One region of the Rhizobium sp. SAFR-030 genome, then DNA from elsewhere that is predicted to be linked to it. Evidence: predicted binding sites of a transcription regulator. Region 1 holds the regulator's gene; the other holds the start of a gene.

The links. Region 1 encodes HrcA, which represses chaperone genes, less so after heat shock. Its sites were predicted from a motif close to GTTAGCACTCNCNNNNNGNGAGTGCTAAC; they were not measured.
Positions count from the first base shown of each region.
Region 2: groES (co-chaperone GroES) is a predicted target of HrcA. The motif match lies at 5,344-5,372, and genes of this name have one in related genera.

Region 1 is NZ_JBPFDO010000005.1:301,461-308,714, reverse strand. It holds gene hpf (ribosome hibernation-promoting factor, HPF/YfiA family) at 1-569, shown strand, start outside; gene ptsN (PTS IIA-like nitrogen regulatory protein PtsN) at 637-1,101, shown strand; gene grpE (nucleotide exchange factor GrpE) at 1,187-1,825, opposite strand; gene hrcA (heat-inducible transcriptional repressor HrcA) at 1,918-3,003, opposite strand; gene rph (ribonuclease PH) at 3,176-3,895, shown strand; gene ACR65N_RS17200 (VOC family protein) at 3,974-4,381, shown strand; gene rdgB (RdgB/HAM1 family non-canonical purine NTP pyrophosphatase) at 4,389-5,033, shown strand; gene hemW (radical SAM family heme chaperone HemW) at 5,040-6,215, shown strand; gene ACR65N_RS17185 (class I SAM-dependent methyltransferase) at 6,231-6,968, shown strand; partial or broken gene ACR65N_RS17180 (DMT family transporter) at 6,977-7,254, opposite strand, start outside.
Region 2 is NZ_JBPFDO010000001.1:912,769-920,022, forward strand. It holds gene ACR65N_RS04745 (dihydrodipicolinate synthase family protein) at 1-404, opposite strand, end outside; gene ACR65N_RS04750 (hypothetical protein) at 416-637, opposite strand; gene ACR65N_RS04755 (BrnA antitoxin family protein) at 769-1,005, opposite strand; gene ACR65N_RS04760 (bifunctional riboflavin kinase/FAD synthetase) at 1,012-2,016, opposite strand; gene ACR65N_RS04765 (TIGR01459 family HAD-type hydrolase) at 2,030-2,878, opposite strand; gene chrA (chromate efflux transporter) at 2,976-4,316, opposite strand; gene ACR65N_RS04775 (chromate resistance protein ChrB domain-containing protein) at 4,313-5,143, opposite strand; gene groES (co-chaperone GroES) at 5,430-5,726, shown strand; gene groL (chaperonin GroEL) at 5,787-7,254, shown strand, end outside.

The DNA of each region.
Region 1 (7,254 bases):
GTGTGCGCGTATCCGGAAAGCATATGGAAATCGGCGAGACGTTCAGGCAACGGATCGAGACCCATATTGGGGAGGCGGTTACGAAATACTTCGACGGGGGCTATGCCGGGCAGGTTATCGTCCACAAGTCCGGCTCCCGTTTCGCAACGGACTGTAACCTGCATCTCGACACCGGCGTTGTTCTGCATGCTGCAGGCGAGGCCAACGATCCGCAGGTGAGCTTCGATGCCGCCGCCGAACGCATAGAGAAGCGATTGCGGCGCTACAAGCGCAAGCTTCGCGACCACCATGCGGGCACAACCCCGAACGGCTTTGCCGAGATCGCCTATACGGTGATGGACAGCGTGCCGGAAGGACCGGATGAGGTGCCGGAGGATTTCGCGCCGACGATCGTGGCGGAAAGTTCGCGGCCGTTGAAAACTATGACTGTCGCAAGTGCCGTCATGGCGCTCGACATGACCGACGAGCCGGTCCTGTTCTTCAGGAACCCGGCGAAGCAGTTGAACATCGTGTACCGCCGCAACGACGGCAATATTGGCTGGATCGACGCCGCCAGTATCAAAGGCTAAAAGTCTGACGGGAGTGCGGCTGCGCACTCCCATACTCCCGACCCCGGGGGTAGAAGGGATGATAAGAATGGCGTTGGCAGATCTCCTGCAACAGGATGCAATTATTCCCGCCCTCAAGGTGAATTCAAAGAAGCAGTTATTGCAGGAACTCGCAGCCAAAGCCGCCAAGCTGACTGGCGTGCCGGAGCGGGAAATCTTCGACGTTATTTTGCAGCGCGAGCGATTGGGCTCGACCGGCGTCGGACACGGCATCGCCATTCCGCACGGCAAGCTCGGCAGCATCGACTCGATCAAGGGCCTGTTCGCCCGGCTGGAAACGCCGGTCGATTTCGAAGCACTGGACGACGAACCCGTCGATCTGGTCTTCCTGCTGCTGGCTCCGGAAGGGGCTGGCGCCGACCATCTGAAGGCATTGTCGCGGATCGCCCGCGTGCTGCGCGACCAGGACCTGGTGGCAAAGCTCAGGGCAACCGATTCCGCATCCGCAATCTACGCCTTCCTGAACGAGGAGCAGGCGTCGAACGCCGCCTGATCCGACGTATCCGCATAAGAGAAAGGCCCGCCATCCTTGCCGGATTGGCGGGCCTTCCTGTTTCCGGTGTCGGTTCGTCCGCGACTCAGGCCTTGTCGGCCGTATCGCCGGCGTTGTCAGATGCAGCCGCATCCGCCTTGGGGCCACCCTTCGCCACACCGACCATTGCCGGGCGCAGAACACGCTCGCCGATGACGTAACCGGCCTGGACGACCTGCACGACGGTGTTGTTCGGCACAGCCGGGTTGGGGATCTCGAACATCGCCTGATGGAAGTTCGGATCGAATTTCTGACCTTCCGGATCCATCTTCTTGACGCCGTGGCGCTCTAGCGCCGACAGCATGGCGCGCTCGGTCATGTCGACGCCTTCGATCAGCGCCTTGAGGCCGGCGTCTTCGCTGGCCTTGGCTTCGGCTGGAATGGCATCCAGTGCACGGCGCAGGTTGTCGGAGACGGCCAGCATGTCGCGGGCGAATGCGGTCACCGCATAGGACTTGGCATCCTTGACGTCGCGGTCCGTGCGGCGGCGAAGGTTGTCCATTTCTGCGGCCAGGCGCAGGAAGCGATCGCGCAGCTGCTCGTTTTCAGCCCGAACCGCTTCAAGCGGATCGGGTGCCGGTGCCTCTGCCTGCGCGGCGTTCTCTTCCAGGGCGGAAGCGACGGCCTCTGCGATGTTCTCGTTCTCAGACGCGTCAGGTCCGTTTCTCTTCGACTCGTCGGTCATGACGTACTCCGGTCAGTGTTGTCGGATTTTGTGCCCGATATCGAGGTTCGGCGCTGAAAAATCAAGGCTTGTCGAGCGATCTCGGGACATGGCTAGAGAGGATTGCGCGTCATCCGGCTGAGAAGCTGGGCCGTGTAATCGACCATCGGAACGATGCGCGAGTAATTGAGACGGGTCGGACCGATGACGCCGACCGCACCGATAATGCGTTCTTCCTCGTCACGATAGGGTGCGACGATGAGCGACGAGCCGGACAGTGAGAACAGCTTGTTCTCCGAGCCGATGAAGATCCGCACGCCCGGCCCGGTTTCGGCGAGATCGAGGATCTCGATCAGGCTGTCCTTCTTCTCCAGGTCGTCGAAAAGCAGCCGCAGCCGGTCGATGTCCTCCGTGCCGGCGAGCCCTTCCAGCAGATTGGCGCGGCCGCGAACGATCAGCCTCGCCGGCTTGCCTTCGTCGCTGTCTCCCGCCCAGACGGCAAGTCCGCGCTGCACCAGATCCTGCGACAGCGCGTCGAGTTCCGTCTGCACCTGCTCCTTGAGGCTGGTCAGCTGGGTTCTGAGCTCCGGCAGGGTCTGGCCGGCAAGATGCGCGTTGAGGAAGTTCGCCGCCTCGACGAGCTGCGACGAGGTGACGCCTGCGGGCAGGTCGATGATGCGGTTCTCGACCTGATTGTGTTCGCCAACGAGAATTGCGAGTGCCTTGGTCGGCTCCAGCCGGATGAACTCCACATGCTTGAGGATGGGATCGTTCTTGGTGGTGATGACGATGCCTGCCCCGCGGGAGACCCCCGACAGCATCCGCGTCGCTTCCAGCATCAGGCTTTCCATCGGCCGGTCCCGATCGACGGAACGGATCTGCCGCTCGATGCTGGCGCGCTCGTCCGCCGACAGATCGCCGACCTGCATGAAGGCATCGACGAAGAAGCGCAGGCCCGTCTGGGTCGGCATGCGGCCGGCGCTGACATGCGGTGCATAGATGAGACCGAGCTCTTCCAGATCGCTCATGACATTGCGGACGGACGCCGGCGACAGCGACATCGGCAGGAGACGCGACAGATTGCGCGAGCCTAGCGGCTCGCCGGTATCCAGATAGCTCTCGACGATGCGCCTGAAGATCTCGCGCGAGCGATCGTCGAGCACGGACGCGGCTTGGCTTCCCGATGACTGCAGATCCATTCGACGCATGTTACCCGATCATTCCTGTTCTGCCTGAATATAATGACGCAGACCCCGATGGCAAAACGGATTCGCCGCCCGACCGGCTGCGGCACGCCATTCCGCCGGGTTTTCCTTTGCAAAAGCGCCGCCCGCGCCTTAAGACGCCCTCACGTAACGTCAGGAGATGAGCATGCGACCGTCAGGCAGAAAAACCGATCAGATGCGCAAGGTGAGTTTCGAGCGCAATGTGTCGAAGCATGCGGAAGGCTCCTGCCTCGTCAAGTTCGGCGATACGCACGTGCTGTGCACGGCGAGCCTTGAAGAAAAGACGCCGCCGTGGCTGCGCAATTCCGGCAAGGGTTGGGTGACGGCCGAATACGGCATGCTGCCGCGCGCCACGGGCGACCGGATGAAGCGCGAGGCAGCTGCCGGCAAGCAGGGCGGCCGCACCCAGGAGATCCAGCGTCTCATCGGCCGCTCGCTGCGCGCCGTCGTCGACCTGGAAGCGCTCGGCGAAAAGCAGATCACCATCGACTGCGACGTCATCCAGGCGGATGGCGGAACCCGCACGGCCGCCATCACCGGCGGCTGGATCGCACTGCACGACTGCCTGAAGTGGATGGAAGCGCGCAGCATGATCAAGCTCGATCGCGTGCTGAAGGATCACGTCGCGGCAATCTCCTGCGGCATCTTCGCCAGCCAGCCGGTGATCGACCTCGACTACCTTGAGGACTCTGCTGCCGAGACGGACGCCAACTTCGTCATCACCGGAAGCGGTGGCATCGTCGAAGTGCAGGGTACGGCCGAAGGCAAGCCGTTCAGCCGCGAAGAACTCTCGCACCTGCTGGATCTGGCGACCGCCGGCACCGCGCAGCTGGTCGAGATGCAGAAGCAGGCGATCGGCGGCTGAGGTCGGGAGGCAGCGGTTCGCCGCTGCCATCGCCCCCCCGGATGCGGGTGATGCAGCGCCATGGCAGGAGCAGGCAGCATGACCATCGACGGCATTCTCGAGACAGCCCTGTACGCCGAGGATCTCGATGCAGCGGAACACTTCTACGGCGGCATCCTTGGCCTTCAGAAGCTGATGCGTGCCGGCGACCGCCACGTCTTCTACCGGTGCGGGCCGGGCATCCTGCTGATCTTCAATCCGCACGAGACGGTGAAGCCCCCGCCCGACGATGCGCTGCCGGTGCCGCCGCATGGCGCGATCGGCCCGGGGCATGCCTGCTTCCGGATGGACGGCAAGGCGATTGACTTGACCGTCGAAAAGCTGAACAAGGCCGGCATCCCCATCGAAAGCGATTTCCGCTGGCCGAATGGCGCCCGGTCGATCTATTTCCGCGATCCGGCCGGCAACAGCCTGGAATGCGCGGAACCGAAACTCTGGAACCTGTAGGTCCGACATGCGCAAGCTCGAAACCCGCACCATCGTCGTTGCCAGCCACAATGCCGGCAAGATCCGCGAGATTGCCGACCTCATCGGCCCCTTCGGCTTTTCCGCCAAGTCTGCAGCTGAACTAAGCTTCGCCGAGCCGGACGAGACAGGGACGACCTTCGAGGAAAACGCGGCGATCAAGGCGCTGGCTTCGGCCAAGGCATCGGGCCTGCCGGCGCTGTCTGACGACAGTGGCATCGTCATCGACGCGCTGGATGGCGCGCCCGGCGTCTACACGGCCAACTGGGCCGAGCGCGAGGATGGCACCCGCGACTTTCCCTGGGCAATGCAGAAGGTCGAGACGGCGCTGCAGGACAAGGGCGCGACGACGCCGGAGGCTCGCACAGCGCGTTTCGTCAGTGTTCTCTGCCTTGCCTGGCCAGACGGCCATACGGAAATGTTCCGCGGCGAAGTGGAAGGCGTCATTGCGCCGGAACCGCGTGGCACCCAGGGCTTTGGTTACGACCCGATCTTTCAACCGGACGGTTTCGACACCACATTCGGCGAGATGAGCGCCGAACAGAAGCACGGCTGGAAGCCCGGCGACGCGCAGGCGCTTTCTCACCGGGCGCGCGCTTTCAAGATCTTTGTCGAAACCTGCCTGGAAGGCTGATCCTTGCTGACCGATGCCCCTCTCCTGCCCGATACCGGCGAACCGGGCTTCGGTCTCTACGTGCACTGGCCGTTCTGCGCGGCGAAGTGCCCGTATTGCGACTTCAATAGCCATGTGCGCCACCAGCCGGTCGACCAGCAGCGCTTCGCCGCTGCATTCCTGCGCGAAATGGACGCGATGCGGCTGCTCAGCGGCCCGAAGACCGTCACCAGCATTTTCATGGGCGGCGGCACGCCGTCGCTGATGCATCCGGCGACCGTTGAGGCCATCCTCGACGGCATCGCCAGCCGCTGGCACGTGCCTCAAGGCATCGAAGTGACGATGGAGGCCAATCCGTCGAGCGTCGAGGCCGATCGCTTCCGCGGCTACCGGGCCGCCGGCGTCAACCGCGTGTCGCTCGGCGTTCAGGCGCTGAATGACCGGGACCTGAAATTCCTCGGCCGCCTCCACAATGTCGAGGATGCGCTGAAGGCCATCCGCCTGGCGCGCGAGATTTTTCCGCGGATGAGCTTCGACCTCATCTATGCCCGCCCCGACCAGACGGTCGAGGCGTGGGAACGCGAACTCAACGAAGCCGTCACCTACGCGGTCGATCACCTGTCGCTCTACCAGCTGACCATCGAGGAGGGCACGCCCTTCTACGGCCTGCACAAAGCCGGCAAGCTGATCGTGCCGGACGAGGACCGGGCAGCGGATCTCTACGAGGCGACGCAGCAGATCACCGCAGGCTTCGGCATGCCGGCCTACGAGGTATCGAATCACGCCAAGCCTGGCGCCGAGAGCCGCCACAACCTCACCTACTGGCGCTACGGCGACTATGCCGGCATCGGCCCCGGTGCCCACGGGCGGCTCACGCGCGGTGGCTCGAAGATCGCAACCGCCACGGAGCGTCGTCCCGAAGGCTGGCTGGAACTGGTGGAGCGCGAAGGCCACGGTATGGTGGACCAGGAGATCCTCGGTGGTGACGAACAGGCCGACGAACTGCTGCTGATGGGGCTTCGCCTGCGCGAAGGTGTTGATCTTGCCCGCTGGCAGCAGTTGTCGGGCCGAGATCCGGACCCGCAGCGCGAGCAGACTTTACTGGAACACGGCTTCATCGAGCGGCTGGGAAATTCACGCCTGCGCTGCACACCGAAGGGCATGCTGATCCTCGATGCCGTGGTCGCCGACCTCGCCTTCTAGAGGAGACCTGACGTCATGCCTGTCGACGATGCCTTCTCCCGCCGCGGCATGGCGATCCTCTACGACAGCTTCAACGCGCACGGCGCCGACCGCGATTTCTACCTCGATTTGGCCGTAGATCCTTCGCGGATTCTCGATATCGGCTGCGGCACCGGACTGCTGACGCTGGCCCTTGCCGCGCGAGGCCATGACGTCACCGGCGTCGATCCAGCAGCCGGAATGCTGTCTGTTGCCCGCGACAAGGACGAGGCAGGTCTGGTTCGCTGGATCAAGGCCGGAGCCGATCAGCTTGAGCTTCCGGAGCGTTTCGATCTGGCGATCATGACGGCGCACGTCTTCCAGGTGTTTCTCGACGACCGGGAGACTTCGGCGGCGCTGACCAACATCCATCGACACCTGGGCCCGGGGGGACGGCTCGTTTTCGAGAGCCGCAATCCCGATGCCGGCGCCTATAACGGCTGGACGCAGGAGCGGACCCGCCAGACTGAAGAGGTGCCGGGCATTGGTCCGGTCGAGGTGTTCTACCAGGTCCGCGAGCGCGACGGCGAGCACATCACTTTCGATGCTGTGTTCACGCTCCTCGAGACCGGAGAGCGGCGGATCAGCGAAAGCACGCTGCGCTTCGCGCCGAAGGACAAGATCGTCGCGCTCGTCGAGGAGGCGGGCTTCCGGATCGAGTCGGTCTTCGGCGACTGGGACCGCTCCTCCTTCGGCCCGGCGAGTCCCGAGATCATCGTCATCAGTGCCGCCTGAGGCTTTGCTCAGGGACGAGCAGGCCGCAGACGGCGCCAGAGACGCCCGTCGATGGCTGCCAGCCCCGCTGCCACCAGCAGCAGACCGAAGAGATGGCGTAGTTCCAGCTCTTCGCCGAGAACAAGCGCTGCAAGCAAGATGGCGCTAGGCGGGATGAGGATGGTCACCAGCATGAGATTGGTGGCGCCGGCCGTCGCGAGAATGCGGAAGAACAGCAGGTAGGCGAGCGCCGTCGACAAGATCGCCAGGCCGAGCAATGCCGCGACCGTCTGCCACTCCGGAACCG
Region 2 (7,254 bases), on a different contig from region 1:
ACCAGAAGCGGCAGCCCGGCCCGCAGGCTGACCGCCGTGACGTGGCGAAGCACGCCTTCCCGCGCCGGCTTGTTGTAATAGGGCAGCGTCAGCACGACCCCATCGGCGCGTGCGGCACGCGCCTGCTCCACCAGCACGACGGCCTTGTCGGTGCAGTTGGCGACGACGCCGACCAGCACCGGCACCCGGCCGCGCGCCACCTCGACGGCGGTCGCGATGACCGTCTGGCGCTCCTCCATGCTGAGGCAGTGGCTTTCGCCCGCTTCGCCGCAGACCAGCAGGCCCTCGATGCCGCACTGGATCTGCCATTCGAGGAGCAGCGAGAGCCCCGCCTGATCCAGTTCGCCCGAGCGGAAGGGCGTGACGAGATCGACGATCGTGCCGCTGAAATCTGTCCTTGGCATTACGGCCTCCCTCAATGCGAAGGCCGCGCCAGAAGCAGGCGCAGGCGACGGAAGAACGACTGGAGAACCAGCGTTCTTTCCTGCTCGCAGGGGACAGCATCGCGCTTCTCGACCGGAGCGCTGCGCGCGCTGTTCGAAGCGCCATCAGCGGCGGGAGCCCGGCCGGCACCGGTGTGCGGAGCGAACAGCAGATCGGCATAGATATGCGTTTGAAAGAGGCTGAGCCTGTACATCGTCATCGTTCCTCGACGGCATCTGATGACGAAGTTAGGCAGTGCCGCGTCAGTTCTCGATTTCGAAAACGCGCGTGCGACGTCAGGATTTCATAAACGCCGGAAGGTGCACCGAGGACGCGGCCCGCCGATCAGTCCTTGGGATTGGCCGCCATGACCGCACGCAGCGCATCGTTGATGCGATCCTGCCAGCCCGGGCCGTCGTCCTGGAAATATTCGATCACCGCGCTGTCGAGCCTCAGCGACACGAGTTCCCTTGCCTCGGGCACGGCGCGTTTCTCGACGCTGGCTTCCACCTTCTTCGCCGGCTTGAACAGCGCCTCGGCGGCATCCATCGGGCTGACGGGTCGGCGTGGGGTCGTTGCCATGAGATCCTATCCTTGATTGCCGGACTGCAGGTCGAACGCGATCTTCGCATCCAGCGCGCCGCGCGGCGTGACGCCGGCCAGCAGTGTACGCGCTTCTTCCTCGTCCCGCTTCATCTGTTCGACCAGCGGATCGAGCCCATCGAATTTCAGCTCGGGGCGAAGGTAGCCGAAGAACGATACCGCGCAGACCTCGCCGTAGAGGCTGCCGGAGAAGTCGAACAGGAAGGTTTCAAGAAGCGGAGCGCCGTTGTCGGTCACCGTCGGGCGGCGGCCGTAGCTCGCGACGCCGTCGTGCAGGGAACCGTCGGGGCGGCGGAAGCGCACGGCATAGATGCCGGCCTTCAGTTCTGTCTCCGGCGGCAGCTGCATGTTGGCGGTAGGGTAGCCGAGCGTACGGCCGAGCTTTTCGCCGCCGATGACTTCGGCTTCCACCGTATAGCGGTAACCGAGCAGCCCGGCTGCCTGCGTCACGTCGCCTTCGGACAGAAGCGTGCGGATGCGGCTCGAGGAGATGACGTCGGAATTTTCGTCGCGGAACGCATCGACCAGCGCCACGTCGAAACCGGAGCGCTTGCCAGCATCGATGAGGTAGGCGGGGCCGCCTTCCCGGCCACGGCCGAAATGGAAATCGAAGCCGGTGACGACGGCGCTCGCCTTCAGCCAGTCGACGAGGATGGACTGGACGAAGTCTTCCGCCGAACGCTGGGCGAATTCGCGGTCAAAGGGGTAGTCGATCACCGAGCGAAAGCCCATCGCCTCCAACAGCCGCGCCCGGATCGGCGCCGGCGTCAGGCGGAAGACCGGCTGGTCGGGCTTGAAGACGCTGCGCGGGTGCGGCTCGAAGGTCAGCACCGAGGCCGGCACGCCGCGCTGGCTCGCGAGCTCCAGCGCCCGGTCGAGCACGCTGCGATGGCCGCGATGCACGCCGTCGAAATTGCCGATGGCGACGACGCCGCCCTGCAGCTCGGCGGGCAGCGGCTCTTTCTTCTCGTTGCGGTGAAAGACGGTCATGGCTTCTTGTCCGTCAGGCCAGGCGCGGCATCCACCACTTCGGTGTTGCCCCTTCCCGCTTCAGATAGGCGTTGAGGATCGCCTCGTCGGTTTCGCCATGCAGCGTGTATTCTGCGGCGTGAATGCCGCCGGAGATGTAGAGAAGGTCGAGGCCGTAGCTCAGTGCGCCCTTGACGTCGGTCGGCATGCCGTCGCCGATGGCGATGACCTTGGCGAGATCGATCTCACCGCGTACTTCGCGGGCAGCAGACAGGGCCGCCTCATAGATCGGCCGGTGCGGCTTGCCGGCGATGCGGGTCTTGCCGCCGAGCTGTTCGTAATAGGCGGCGACGGCGCCGGCGCAGGGGATGATGCGATGGCCGCGCTCGACCACCAGGTCGGGATTGGCGCAGATCAGCGGCACGTCGCGGGCAACGAATGCGGTCAGCATGTCGTGATAGTCTTCCGGCACTTCCGTCTCGTCATCAAAGAAGCCGGTGCAGACCACGCAATCGGCCTTGTCGGCGTCTGTCAGCACGACGTCGAGACCCTCGAACAGCGGCGTGTCGCGCTGCGGGCCGAGCAGGAAGATGTTCTTCGGGCCTTCGGCGATCAGCTTGCGCGTCACGTCGCCGGAAGTGACGATCCGGTCATAGGCGGCATCCGGCACGCCGAGCGCCCGCAGCTGGTCGATGACACCCGGCGACGGACGCGGCGAATTGGTGATCAGCACCACGGCGACGCCTGCCTTGCGGGCCTCGGCCAGCGCTTCGCAGGCGGCCGGAAACGCATCGATCCCGTTGTGCAGCACGCCCCAGACGTCCGAAAGCACGAGCTCGTAACCAGCGGTGATGGCGCTGAGGTTGTTGATGCGGTCTGCCATGGTCACCCGTTGCTGCTGCATTGAAACTGGCGCTGACATGGCAAAGCTGTTGCGCATTGGCAAGGAGATTCAAGCGGAGAAGCGGGATTTCAGCGCTTCAGAAGCCGGCAATCCGCCAGCCGAGGCCGATCAGCGCGCAGAGCCCCAAGACCTTCACCATGCCCACCCGCAGCCACAACAGCAGCACTGCCGAGACTGCAAACAGCGCAAGAGCCGCCGGATCGAGCGAGGACACTTCCGGCCACCAGATGCCGGGTGCTGCCTCACCCGGCCATCCGGCAAACAGCGGGATGCGGCGCACGTCGGCAAACAGCACATGCAGGCCGAACCACAGGGCGAGGTTGAGGATGACGCCGACGACGGCCGCAGTGATTGCCGACAGCGCGGCGGCGACTTTTGCATGGCCGCGCAACCGCTCGATGTAAGGGGCGCCGGCAAAGATCCAGATGAAGCTCGGAACGAAGGTTGCCCAGGCGGTCAGCACGGCACCGAGGATCCCGGCGAGCACCGGATCGATACCCGTGACGGTGCGAAAGCCGACGAGATAGCCGACATAGGACAGCACCAGCACCAGCGGCCCCGGCGTGGTTTCGGCGAGCGCCAGGCCGTCAAGCATCTCTCCGGGCTGCAGCCAGCCGTAATTTTCCACCGCCACCTGCGCCACATAGGCAAGCACGGCATAGGCGCCGCCGAATGTGACCAGCGCCATGCGCGAGAAGAAGGAGAACATTGCCGCCAGCCCTTCGGCGCTATCGATGCTCCAGAGGAGGACGAGCGGCGCCTGCCAGACGGCGATCCAGAACAGCAGAGACAGGATCGATCTCGCCAGCGGCGGACGCGCCACCGGATCGACGGGGGCGATCGCCGGACCGGATCCGCCTGCCCTGCCGCGCAGATAGCCTGCAAGTCCCGCCGCCAGCACCACCAGCGGGAACGGCACGGCGAACACGAACAGGGCAAGGAATGCCAGCGCCGCCAGCCAGACGAGAAAGGCCGATTTCAGCGTCCGCCGGCCGAGCCGGATGACCGCCTCCACGACGATCGTCAGAACCGCCGCCTTGAGGCCGAAGAACAGACCGGCCAGCCATCCGGCATCCTGGAATACGGCATAGGCGGTGCTGAGCCCGATCATCACCGCAAGCCCCGGCAGCACGAACAGCAGCCCGGCAATGATGCCGCCACGCACCCCGTGCGCCAGCCAGCCGATATAGGTCGCCAGCTGCTGGGCTTCCGGTCCCGGCAGCAGCATGCAGTAGTTGAGGGCGTGGAGAAACCGATCCTCCGACAGCCAGCGGCGCTCGTCGACGCAGACGCGGTGCATCATGGCGATCTGCGCCGCCGGCCCGCCAAAGCTCAGGACCCCGATGCGGGCGAAGGCCAGCGTCAGTTCGCGGAGCGACGGCGGGCTCTCAGCCAAGTCTTCAGACTGCCTGATCATTGTGTCGCTCTCTTCGGCGCATGCGCAACCCAATCATGTCGTTCCTCGGTCGCGTCGCGTGCCCAGCGATACAGGCTGTCGTAGATGAGCATGCCCGCATCGAGCTGCTCAAGATCCTTCGAATACAGTCTGGACAGACCAAGCGAGATCGCGAGCAGCCCGGCGGCTTGCGGGACCTGATCGAGCCGATCGGTATCGGCCGCCCGCACGATGGTCGCCATCTTCAGGAGGGGATCGGTGGTCAGCCGAAACTCTTCGAGCATCGTGTCGAAGGTGCAGAACTCGCCGCGATGGCTCCAGAATGCACCCTCCACGTCGAAGGGCGTCGCCCCGAAGTGCTCCGCGACGGCATTTATCTCAGAAGGCGATACGAACAGGAAGGTCGCGGCCGGATCTATGAAGCGGCGGATCAGCCACGGACAGGCAATGCGATCGATCTTGGGTCGGCTGCGGGTCACCCAGAGCGTCGAACCGCCGGGTCTCGCATCCGGGATGGCCGCCATCGGCACGAGCGGCAGGCCGGCCTGCTGCCAGGCTTCCGTGCCGCCCTCAAGCACCTCGGCCTCGATACCAAGGCACCGCAGGTGCGCGGCCACGCCTTCGCTCAGCTTCTTGCCGCGCTTGCACACGACGATGACCGACTGCGCATCCCGATAGGAGGGCGCCCACTCGCCAACCGAGGCATAATCACGGATGACGGAGCCCGGAACGACAAAGGGGAACGCCGCGACATCTGCCGCAAAGCGCACGTCAAGGATTGCGGGCGATCGGGGGGATCCGAGGATCCTGGCAGTCTTGTCGGGGGATATCGAATTGAAAGAGGCCATGACACGTCCTTTGGTCACAAGAGGGACGCGAAACTGCGGCATGGTGCCTCGTGGAGCATTCGCAAACTCCATGCCTTCATTAGGGCCAACTGCGCGTGCAAGTCAAGTTTCGACACCAGGCCTCGCAGGGCGTCCCACGCAGCCCAAAAAATTGGGGCTCCGTTCTTGACTCGCTCCCGGCGCGGTCTTATCTCGGGGTCGTTAGCACTCCTGCACAGTGAGTGCTAACGATAGAGTGACGAGCCTCTTGAAACTCGTCAAGGTCATTTGATCGAGGGATTAGACAATGGCAAGCACCAATTTCCGCCCGCTTCACGACCGCGTCGTCGTTCGTCGCGTTGAGTCCGAAGCGAAGACCAAGGGTGGCATCATCATCCCGGACACCGCCAAGGAAAAGCCGCAGGAAGGCGAAATCGTCGCCGTCGGCACCGGCGCGCGTGACGAGAAGGGCAACATCGTTGCTCTGGACGTCAAGGTTGGCGACCGCATTCTGTTCGGCAAGTGGTCCGGCACGGAAGTGAAGCTCGACGGCGAAGACCTTCTGATCATGAAGGAAGCCGACATCATGGGCATCATCGGCTGATCTTGTAGCCGATTGCTTCCACAGAAATATCGCTGACACCCCTTTCCAGGAGTTCCCAAAATGGCAGCTAAAGAAATCAAGTTTGGCCGCACCGCGCGCGAAAAGATGCTTCACGGCGTCGACATCCTCGCTGACGCAGTGAAGGTTACGCTCGGCCCCAAGGGTCGTAACGTCATCATCGACAAGTCCTTCGGCGCTCCGCGCATCACCAAGGACGGTGTATCGGTCGCCAAGGAAATCGAACTCGAAGACAAGTTCGAAAACATGGGCGCCCAGATGGTCCGCGAAGTTGCTTCGAAGACCAACGACATCGCCGGCGACGGCACCACGACCGCTACCGTTCTTGCCCAGGCCATCGTTCGCGAAGGCAACAAGGCCGTAGCCGCCGGCATGAACCCGATGGACCTGAAGCGCGGCATCGATCTCGCCGTCGCAGAAGTCGTCAAGGATCTCCAGGCCAACGCCAAGAAGATCTCGACCTCGGAAGAAGTCGCTCAGGTCGGCACGATCTCGGCAAACGGCGACACCCAGGTCGGCCGTGACATTGCTGAAGCCATGCAGAAGGTCGGCAACGAAGGCGTCATCACCGTCGAAGAAGCCAAGACCGCCGAAACCGAACTCGAAGTCGTCGAAGGCATGCAGTTCGACCGCGGCTACCTGTCGCCCTACTTCGTGACCAATCCGGAAAAGATGATCGCCGATCTCGACGACGCTTACATTCTCCTTCACGAGAAGAAGCTGTCGAACCTGCAGGCGATGCTCCCGGTTCTGGAAGCTGTCGTTCAGACCGGCAAGCCGCTCCTCATCATCGCTGAAGACGTCGAAGGCGAGGCTCTTGCAACGCTCGTCGTCAACAAGCTGCGCGGCGGCCTGAAGATTGCTGCCGTCAAGGCTCCTGGCTTCGGCGACCGCCGCAAGGCCATGCTGGAAGACATCGCCATCCTGACGGGCGGCACTGTCATCTCCGAAGACCTCGGCATCAAGCTTGAAAACGTCACGCTCGACATGCTCGGCCGTTCCAAGAAGGTCTCGATCTCCAAGGAAAACACGACGATCGTCGACGGTGCCGGCCAGAAGACCGACATCGAAGGCCGCGTTGCACAGATCAAGGCGCAGATCGAAGAAACCTCTTCGGACTACGACCGCGAAAAGCTGCAGGAACGTCTTGCCAAGCTGGCTGGCGGCGTTGCCGTCATCCGCGTTGGCGGTTCCACGGAAATCGAAGTCAAGGAACGCAAGGACCGCATCGACGACGCTCTGAACGCGACGCGCGCTGCTGTTCAGGAAGGCATCGTTCCGGGCGGCGGCACGGCTCTGCTGCGCGCTTCCACGAAGATCACGTCCAAGGGCGCGAACGACGACCAGGAAGCCGGCATCAACATCGTCCGCAAGGCGCTGCAGTCGCTGGTTCGCCAGATCGCCACCAACGCTGGTGACGAAGCTTCGATCGTCGTCGGCAAGATCCTCGACGGCAACAGCGACAACTTCGGCTACAACGCTCAGACGTCGGAATACGGCGACATGATCG